Regions from separate parts of the Massilia sp. CFBP9026 genome, predicted to be linked through region 1. Evidence: riboswitches for the same ligand, from Rfam matches in the RefSeq annotation. Region 1 holds a riboswitch; each other region holds the start of a gene.
What was found. Region 1 has a riboswitch for cobalamin ahead of SOM28_RS24440 (cobaltochelatase subunit CobN). Riboswitches for the same ligand answer to the same signal wherever they lie in the genome.
Positions count from the first base shown of each region.

Region 2: another riboswitch for cobalamin. It lies ahead of SOM28_RS23030 (TonB-dependent receptor family protein); the one in region 1 lies ahead of SOM28_RS24440 (cobaltochelatase subunit CobN).
Region 3: another riboswitch for cobalamin. It lies ahead of SOM28_RS26135 (TonB-dependent receptor domain-containing protein); the one in region 1 lies ahead of SOM28_RS24440 (cobaltochelatase subunit CobN).

Region 1 is NZ_JAXCWH010000013.1:99,407-102,674, forward strand. It holds gene SOM28_RS24440 (cobaltochelatase subunit CobN) at 1-1,335, opposite strand, end outside; cobalamin riboswitch at 1,519-1,737, opposite strand; gene SOM28_RS24445 (ROK family transcriptional regulator) at 1,888-3,138, shown strand; gene SOM28_RS24450 (VOC family protein) at 3,205-3,268, shown strand, end outside.
Region 2 is NZ_JAXCWH010000011.1:107,451-110,718, reverse strand. It holds gene SOM28_RS23030 (TonB-dependent receptor family protein) at 1-1,199, opposite strand, end outside; cobalamin riboswitch at 1,268-1,509, opposite strand; gene SOM28_RS23025 (DODA-type extradiol aromatic ring-opening family dioxygenase) at 1,597-2,412, shown strand; gene ylqF (ribosome biogenesis GTPase YlqF) at 2,563-3,268, opposite strand, start outside.
Region 3 is NZ_JAXCWH010000019.1:9,128-12,395, reverse strand. It holds gene SOM28_RS26145 (adenosylcobinamide-GDP ribazoletransferase) at 1-769, shown strand, start outside; gene SOM28_RS26140 (histidine phosphatase family protein) at 769-1,311, shown strand; cobalamin riboswitch at 1,319-1,549, shown strand; gene SOM28_RS26135 (TonB-dependent receptor domain-containing protein) at 1,615-3,268, shown strand, end outside.

The DNA of each region.
Region 1 (3,268 bases):
GACCGTGTAGCCGGCCGCCTTGAGGGCATGCAGCATGTCGAACAGCGATTCCGGCACATTGAGGTTGTCGGCGCCGATGTTCTGGCGGCCCGGCGGATGGTTGTAATAAACCATCGCGACCTTCTTGTCGGCGTTCGGTTTGGCGCGCAGCGCCAGCCAGCGCGCCACGCGCCCCGACAGGCGGTCGACTTCGGCCGGCAGCAGTACCGGCGGGCGGTTCTCGATGCCGGTCTGGCGGTCGCGCTGGGGCTGGCCCAGGGCCGCCACCACCATCGGCTGGCTGATGCCCTGCAGCTCGGGCAGGGCCACGCGGTACTGGACCGAATCGGGTGGCAGGCCATCGGGCGACAGCTGCCACTGCATCGCGGTGCGGTCCGACAGGCGGATCGCCTTGAACACCGGGATGTCCAGGCGCTTGAAGGCTTCGTCCACCGCCGCACGGCCCTCGGCGGCGCCGACCACGAAGTCCTGCAGCACCACCAGCGCCGCAGGCTTGGCCGGCGCGACCAGCTGCGGCAGGCGCTCGAGCGCTTCGCGCGAGGCGCCGCCCCAGCGCGTGAGCAGCTGCACGCAGGGCTGGCCCAGTTGCTCGATGCGGCGGCACAGCGCCGCGGGCACCACGCCATCCATATTCGCCAGGTCGAGCACGACCACGGTCGGCCGGTCCTGCAGGCCGAGCTTCGAGGCATTGCCCCAGGCGGCGGCGTCCTGCATCTCGCGCTGTCCCACGCGCAGGCGCAGGGTGGGCTCGGGCTGCGGATCGGCCAGGGGCGTGCCTGGCGCGAGCAGGTGCCGCATCAGCTCCGTTGTGTTGTCGACGCCGCCCGCCTGCCACACGCGGCGCGCGGCCAGCCAGTGGCGGGCGGCGGGATCGGCGTCGGCCGCCTGCAGCGCGGCCGGCGGCGGGGCCTCGCCCGCCAGCTGGCGCAGCAGCTCGGGCGAGAATCCGGCCAGGCTGCCGTGGCGCGAGCGCGTCATGAGGTTCAGGGTCGCCTCGCCGTTCAGCGCCAGCACCGCGGTGGCCGGCCTGGCGTGGCGCGCCAGCCCATCCTTCATGCGGCGCGCCGGGTCGCCGAACAGCGATACCGCCAGGATGGTGTCGGCGCCGGCGATCCACTTGGCCACGTCGCGCTCACCCGCCGCCATCAGCTGGGCCGGGGTGCGCAGCAGGATGCGGTCTTGCGGATGGCTGGCCAGGTGGCGGTGGGCGGCCTCGATGGCGCCGGGTGCGGCGCGCTCGGTGACCACGGCGAACAGGGTCGCGGCGCTGCTGGAAGCGCAGGCGAGCAGGAACGCCAATGCGGCGCAGATGCGGACAAGGAAAAGCGTGTTCATGTGAACGTCGACCTTTTAGCTGCGCGCTTGAAGCGCGCATGACAACAGGCAGCCGCCATCCTTCACGATGAACAGGGACGCGTGCGCGCACGCCACGAGGGCGCACGACCGCATGGGCGATAGCACGAGCAGCAAAAGAAGGAACAGCGAACAACCAACAGGCACGCCCTCACCCCGGGACGTACGAATGCATCGTGGATGGCCGGTCTTCTGGCTCGCCGTCTTCCTTCCCCGGTCCTGCCTTCCCGTGCACAGGGCACAGTGGCGTTCGATCGGAGTCGTCAGGCTTACAGCAGCGGGGGCTGCGCCGGACTGGCGCGCGATGCTATCGCGCACGTCACCGGCTTCCCGTTTCACCTCCCTGCAGACGAGCAGGAAGGCACCATTCACTTGATTGGGCGCGATTCTACCGCCAAGTTCGACCAGTTGTCACCGCATTATTTTTCTTCCGCAATCGAGATTGCCCTGAAAAATAAATCGCACGGGTTTATTTACCGGGAATGGATTTATACTGGCGGCTTCCAGCCGTCCCTCCCCTTGAACGCCCGCGCCATGCCGCCCGATAACGCACCGCCTACCGCCTTTGATCCCGCCACCATGCCGCTGCTGCGCAGCGTCGGCTCGAACCAGGTCGGCATGCGCGAATACAACGAGCGGGTCGTGCTGCAGGCGATCCGCACCCACGGCAGCCTGCCCAAGGCCGAAGTCGCGCGCCTGACCAAGCTCAGTACCCAAACGGCCTCGGTGATCATCAACCGCCTGCTGGACGAGCAACTGGTGGTCAAGCGCGACGCGGTGCGGGGCAAGGTCGGCCAGCCGTCGCAGCCGATCGCCCTGAACCCGGAAGGCGCGTTCTCGATCGGGATCCAGATCGGCCGGCGCGCACTGGACGTGGTCCTGCTCGATTTCACGGGCGCGCTGCGCTGGCAGTCGTCGACGCCCTACGCCAGCCCCGAAGTGGAACAGGTATTCGCCGCCATCGACGCCAGGCTGCGCGAGGTGGACGACTTCCTCGGCCCGGAACTGGCGCCGCGCCTGACCGGCATCGGCCTGGCCGCCCCGCTCACGCTGGGCACCTGGCACGGCCTGGAAAGCCTGTTGCCGCAAGAGGCAGAAGCCTGGCGCCGGGTCGACGTGCGCGTTCGCCTGCAAGCCATGACGCCGCTGCGCGTGGACTTCGCCAAGGACACGATCGCGGCCTGCGTGGCCGAACTGGTGGCCGGCCGCGGACGCAAGCTGAAAAGCTATCTGTACGTGTTCGTCGACACCCTGGTCGGCGGCGGCCTGGTGATCGACGGCGAGCCGCACAGCGGCCAGTTCGGCAATGCCGGCGCGATCGGCTCGATGCCACTTGGCCTGGCCGGAACGGAGGAACGCGGCGTGGCGCCGCAGCTGCTCGGGGCGGCTTCGCTGGTGCGGCTGGAAGAGATGCATGCGCAGGCCGGCCTGGAACTGCTGGCGTTCGGCGATGAACGCCTGTTGAGCGGGCCGTGGGAAGCCGTGACCCGGCAATGGATCGAGGAAGCCGCCAATGCGATCACCTTCGGCGTCACCGGCGCGGCCTGCCTGCTCGACCTGGATGGCGTGATCGTCGATGGCGCCGTCAGCCGCGCCCTGCTCGAACGCCTGATCGCCGCGATGCAGGAGCAGATGACGCGCTACAGCTGGCAGGGCACGGAGCGGCCGCTGGTGATGGCGGGGACGATCGGGATGACGGCCAAGGTCATCGGCGCGGCCTATCTGCCGCTGCATGCCAACTTCGCGCCGGCGCATGGACTGTTCCTGAAGGCGGCCCGGCGCTAGCAAGGCGTGCGCGGTACCGGACCTGTTCGCGCTAGAGTATTCGCCACCATCACCATGGAGACGATCATGCTGGCGAATATGGATGCGGCCGCAACAGTCGGCGTACGCGATATGGCTGCGGCAAGAGAGT
Region 2 (3,268 bases), on a different contig from region 1:
AGCGGGTCGCTGTAGTCCTTCTCGAAGCGCTCATGACGCCCGCCAACCGCCAGACGGGCATTGTGCGGCGCATTCCAGCGCAGTTCGTCGCGCAGGTAGAAGGCTTTCGAGTCCTGGCGCGCATCGCCGGCCGAGTAGTCGGACGTGACCTTGCGGTCCCAGCGGATCAGGTCGATGCCGGTGACGAATTCGTTGCGCTTGTCGCCGAAATCGAGGGTGTGGCGCAGGCGCGGCGAGAACTGGGTTTGCTCGGCCTCGTAGCGCGAAGCAGACGTGCCGAACTGGGTCGAGACATAGGTCGACGTGACCTCGCGCTCGCGGTGCGACAGCTCGGCTGCCAGCTCGAAGGCGCCGATGCGGTGCTCGACGAAGGCGGTCACACGATCGGTGTCGAGCGAGCCGAAGTCCTTTGGCGTCTTGGTCTGGGTCGGAATGGCCAGGAACTGCGCTTCGGTCAGCGAACCTGGCAGGCGCGAGTCGGAACGCGAACTCTCGAAGCGCAGGCCAGCGCGGCCGTTCGGCGCATAGGCGTACTGCAAGCCGCCGCTGAAGCTGGTCTGTTCGTACTTGTTGTTGTCGCGGTAGTTATCGGTGCTGCGGTCAGCCACGGCGGCGTCGAACGACCAGGGGCCGGCGCCATGGGTAATCGACGCGCGCAGGTCGCGGTGGTCGAAGCGGCCGGCTTCGGCGAACAGGGAGCCGTGCGTTCCGGCACTACCGCCGCGGCGGGTGACGATGTTGATCACGCCGCCGGTTGCGCCGTCGCCATACAGCACGCTGCTGCCGCCGCGCGTGATCTCGATACGCTCGACCGTGTCCACGGGGATGGTCGACAGCACGGTGTGCGCCAGCTCGTTCTCGTTCAGGCGCACGCCGTCGACCAGCACCACCGTGTTCTGGGCGCTATTGGTGCCGAAGCCGCGCAGGTCGAGGCCGAAGTCCGGCGAGCCGTCCAGGCTCTGGCGGCCGAACACGCCGCCGATCTTGCGGATCGCCTGGTTCACGTCGGTGGCGCCGGCGCTGCGGATCTGCTCGGCGGTGACGACGGTGGCGCCGATCGGCGTGGCCTGGGCCGGGAAGCGCGGGCCGGTGATGAGGACTGAAGGGACAGTGTCCTGGGCAGCGGCATAAGGGGCGGACAGGACGAAAGCGCAAGCCAGTGCGAGTGGCGCGCGGCGCGGTGCGGCAGCAAAAATCATGATGAATGTGTTCTCGATAAAAGGCACCGGCCTGCTTCCCCGCAGGCCGGAGTCAACGGAAGCGCCTGGCGCTTCCACCTGGTTTGGCCGGTATCCGGGCTGGCAAGCATGACGGCCTCACCTTCCTGCGCGTCATGCACAGTGGTTGTCGAGACCGTCCGCCACGCCTGTTGAATGGGAGCGCGGCGCTTGTTGACCGTTGCGGGGGCAGCACACTTCCATGACGGCGCGTGGCGCGGCCATGTCGTGTTTCCCGTTTAACTTCGCGCACCTGGATGTGCGCGAGAGCACCAAAACGGGGCGATTATACCTTGACAAGGTGCGGCCTGCCCGGCCGCCGGCAGCTTGGCGCGGGATCGGCTACCATCGTTGTTTTCATGCTTCATAAGGAGCTGCCATGGCACGTCTACCCACTTACTTCGTCTCTCACGGCGGAGGCCCCTGGCCGTGGATGCGCGAGCAGTACGGTACTGCCTACGACCAACTGGCCGCCTCGCTGGCTGCCATGCGCGCCGAGGCTGGAGAGACGGTGCGCGCGGTGCTGGTCGTGACCGCCCACTGGGAGACGCCGCAGTTCATGGTGTCGTCGGGCACTGCGCCCGGCATGATCTACGACTACGGCGGCTTCCCGCCGCACACCTACCAGGTGAAGTATCCGGCGCCGGGCGAGCCGGCACTGGCGCGGCGCGTGGCAGACTTGCTGGAAGCTGCGGGCCACCCGGCCGCGCTGGACGCCGAACGGGGCTTCGACCATGGCACGTTCTCGATGCTGTACCCGGTCTATCCGGAAGCGCGCATGCCGGTGGTGCAGCTGTCGATCCGGCGCGACCTCGATCCGGCCACCCACCTGGCGGCGGGCCGCGCGCTGGCGCCGCTGCGCGATGAGGGAATCCTGATCATCGGCAGCGGGCTGTCGTACCACAACCTGCGCCAGTTCGGGCCGAATGGGCGCGAAGCCTCGCAAGCCTTCGATGGCTGGCTGCAGCACGCGCTGCTTGAACTCGATCCGTCGCAACGTGAACAAGCCTTGCTGCGCTGGGACACGGCGCCACAGGCACGGGCGGCGCATCCGCGCGAGGAACATCTGATTCCGCTGATGGTGGCATTAGGGGCGGCCGAACAGGAGGCGGCGGCCTGCGTCTATCATGAAGACGCGTTCATGGGGAATCTGGCGGTGTCGAGTTTCAGGTTCGGAGAGCCGCCGCAGGTTTAAGCAATCTGCTGCGCCGCCAGCACGTCGTACCCGCGAAGGCGGGTACCCAAGTACTGCGTGAGCTACCGTAACGCTGGCACACTTGGGTACCCGCCTTCGCGGGTACGACGTTTTGAGGCTAACGCTGGAAACGCACGCTAGAGGCGCGCCTTACGTCCCGCGCTTGCCGCGTGCCGCTTCTTCGGCCTTGGCGGCTGCCTTCTCGGCCGCGATGCGGGCCTTCTCGGCCACCTCGGCCTCATGCTGGGCCAGGCTGGCCGCGCGCGACTCGGGCGTTTCCAGGCTGATGCGGCCCAGCGCGCCCTGGCGGTAATCCTGCAAGAGGGTATGCGCCGCCTTCTCGTAGTCGTAGTCGCCGCCGCGCACGCGGAAGCCGCGACGCTGCGCCACACCCTCGACCACCGCCACGCCGTCCATCCCTTCGGTCTTGAAGCCGTAGCGCGCGGTGAGCAGCTGCGGGTAGCGCTGCAGCAGCAGCTCGCCCAGGTACTCGGCCACTTCTTCCTCGACCAGCGCATTGGTGCCGATCGCGTGGCTGGCGGCCAGCATCAGGCCGTCGCTGGCCATGGCGATCTTTGGCCACAGCATGCCGGGGGTATCGACCAGCACCACGTTCTTGTTCAGGTACAGGCGCTGCTGGGTCTTGGTCACGGCCGGCTCGTCGCCCACCTTGGCCACGCGCTTTTTCAGCAGCGCGTTCATCAGCGTCGACTTGCCCACGTTGGGAATGCCCATGATCATGATGCGCAGCGGCTTGGTCGGCACGCCGCGGTGCGGGGCCAGCGACAGGGCCAGCTCCGGGATGCGGGCGACGTCGGCCGGCTTCTTGGTCGTCATCGGATAGGCGGTCACGCCA
Region 3 (3,268 bases), on a different contig from region 1:
GCGCCTGTTCTTCATTGCGCTGCAGTTCTTCACGCGGCTGCCGATTCCGCGCTGGGTGGGCTTCGAGCCGGCCTGGCTGAACCACGCGTCGCGCTACTTCCCGCTGGTAGGCGTGGTGGTGGGCGCCATCGGCGCGTCCGTCTACCTGGTGGCCGCGCAGTGGTTGCCGGCGGCGGTGGCGGCCGTGCTGTCCACCGCAGCCACCATCTACCTCACCGGCGCGTTCCATGAAGACGGCTTCGCCGACACCTGCGATGGCCTGGGCGGCGGCATGACGAAGGAACGCGCGCTCGAGATCATGAAGGATTCACGCGTCGGCGCCTACGGCGCGATCGGCATCGTGTGCATGCTCGGCGCAAAGCTGGCCGCGCTTGCCAGCCTGCCGCCAGCCAGCGCCATCGGCGCCCTGCTGCTGGCCCATCCGCTCTCGCGACTGGCCGCCACGTCCCTGATCTGGCAGATGGAGTACGCCCGCGCCGAGGGCAAGGCCAAGCCGCTGGCGGTGCGCATGAGCGACCGGGAATTCGGCATCGCCGCGCTCACCGTGCTCGTGCCCGCGCTCGCGCTGCTGGCCTTCGGCTTGCTCGACCTGGCCGCAATCGTCGCCTCGGTGCTGGCAGCCATGCTGGCCACGCGCTGGCTGGCGCGCAAGTTCACGCGCCGGCTGGGCGGCTATACGGGCGATTGCCTCGGCGCCGTGCAGCAGCTGGCCGAAGTAGCCATCTATATTGCGGTGCTCGCCACGCTCGGACGCGGCGCGCTGGCCTGATGCGTATTTACCTGGTGCGCCACCCACGGCCCGAGGTGCCGGCCGGGCACTGCTACGGCCGCAGCGACCTCGCGGCGAACGAAGCCGACGTCGAACGGGTGCTGGCCTCATTGGCGAACCAGGGACTGCCCGGCGCGATGCCGGTCTACGCCAGTCCACTCGCGCGCAGCGCGGTCCTGGCGCAGCGGCTCTCGCCAGCGCCAGCCTTCGACGCGCGCCTGGCCGAAATGGACTTCGGCGCCTGGGAAATGCGCAGCTGGGACGACATCCCCCGCAGCGAGATCGATGCCTGGAGCGCCGACCTGCTGCACTACCGTCCCGGCGGCGGTGAAAGCGTGATGGACGTGGCCGCACGCGTGGCCGGTTTCGATGCCGACATCCGGCGCGAAGGACATGCGCAGGCCCTCATCGTCTGCCACGCCGGCACCATGCGCCTCATGCACTCGCTGCACCTCGGCGGCACGCTGGCCGATGCCGCGCTGCGCGCCGCGCAGGCGGCACACCGGATTGACTACGGCGAAGTGATGATGCTGGAAACCTGACAAGACCTTATAATGAGCGCGTTTTGGTGCTCGCGCCTGCGTTCGCAGTCGCAGTTAAACGGGAAACACGAGCCCCATCAAGGGCCAACGTGTGCTGCCCCCGCAACGGTAAGCAAGTGCCGCATGCTCTCCCCGAGCCATGCGGCAAACCGTCTCCTCATACCACTGTGCGCATGCATGGGAAGGTCGGACGGCCATACTTGTCAGCCCGGATACCGGCCAAAAGGTGGCGTCGCCTCGCGCGATGCCGTTCAATCTGGCCTACGGGGACGTCGGCTGGTTGCCTTTGATAAGAAACAGTTCATGAATTTCCCAGTAACCCGGCAAGCAGCCGCGGTCTCGCTCGCCCTCGCCGTCATCTCGTCCGCCGCCGTCGCTGACGTTCCTTCACCTGACGCCATCCCCACCGCCGATACCGTCGTCGTCACCGCGACCCGCAGCGCGCAGCGCGCCGCCGACGTCATCGCCGACACCACCGTCATCGATGCCGAGGAAATCGCGCGCTCGGGCGCCGGTTCGGTGGCCGACATCCTGCGCCGCCAGCGCGGCATCGAGATCTCGCGCAACGGCGCGGCCGGCACCACCACCAGCGTCTTCATCCGCGGCGCCAACGCCAACCAGTCCGTGGTCCTGGTCGACGGCGTGCGCTTCGGTTCGGCGACCACCGGCACCGCCAGCTGGAACGCCATCCCGCTGGGCGCCATCGACCGCATCGAGATCGTCTACGGTCCGCTCAGCACCCTGTACGGCGCCGACGCCATCGGCGGCGTGATCCAGATCTTCACCCGCAAGGGCGAAGGTGCTCCAGTCGTCACTGGCTCGGTGGGCGTGGGCAGCAACGCCACGCGCCAGGCCGACGCTGGCATCTACGGCAGCAGCGGCGGCCCGAACGCGATCAGCTACGCCTTCGGCGCCGGCTACGAGGATTCGGACGGCTTCTCGTCCACCCGCCCGGGCGCGTCGGGCTACAACCCGGACGAAGACGGCTACCGCCGCCGCAACGCCAACGGCCGCGTGACGATGGCGCTCGCGCCGGGCCACGAGATCGGCGCCCAGTTCCTGGTCAGCCGCCTGTTCAGCCAGTACGACAGCGGCACCGCCAACTATGACGTCCACAGCGATAACGACCTGAACACCGCCGCGGTCTTCATCCGCAACCAGATCCTGCCGAACTGGCATAGCACGCTGCAGTACGCGCGCTCGGAAGACAAGTCGGGCAACTTCACCAACGCGACGCCATCCGGCGCCAGCCAGATCGATACCCAGCAGGACGAGTTCAGCTGGCAGAACGACATCGCCATCGGCCGCGACACGCTGCAACTGCTGTACACGCACCGCAAGGAAGAAGTGCCGTCGATGCGGCGCTCGCGCATCACCAACTCGTATGCGGCCGCCTACTCGGCCAAGCGCGGCCCTCACCTGGTCGACGTCAGCGCGCGCCACGACCGCTCGGTCTACGGCAGCAAGAACACCGGCGCCGCCGGCTATGGCTATGACTTCGGCAACGGCCTGCGCGCCACCACCAGCGTCGGCACCAGCTTCCGCGCCCCGACCTTCAACGAGCTGTACTTCCCCGGCTACGGCCTGGAAACCAACAAGCCCGAAAAAGGCCGCAACCGCGAAGTGGGCCTGCGCTACGACGGCAACGGCTACCAGCTGGACGCGACCTACTTCCACAACCGCCTGACCGACATGATCGTGTCGAGCACCCCATGCCCGGATGGCGCCAACAAAAGCTGCGCCTACAACGTCAACGAAGGCCTGCTCGAGGGCTTCTCGCTGGCCGGCAGCACCCGCCTGATGGGCGTCGACCTGCGCGCCAGCCTCGATTGGCAGGATCCGCGCGACGAGACCACCGGCAAGCAACTGGCGCGCCGTGCGAAGAAGCACGCCAACTTCGGCGCTGACTACACGATCGGCACGCTCAAGACCGGCCTTGAACTGACCGTGTCTGGCG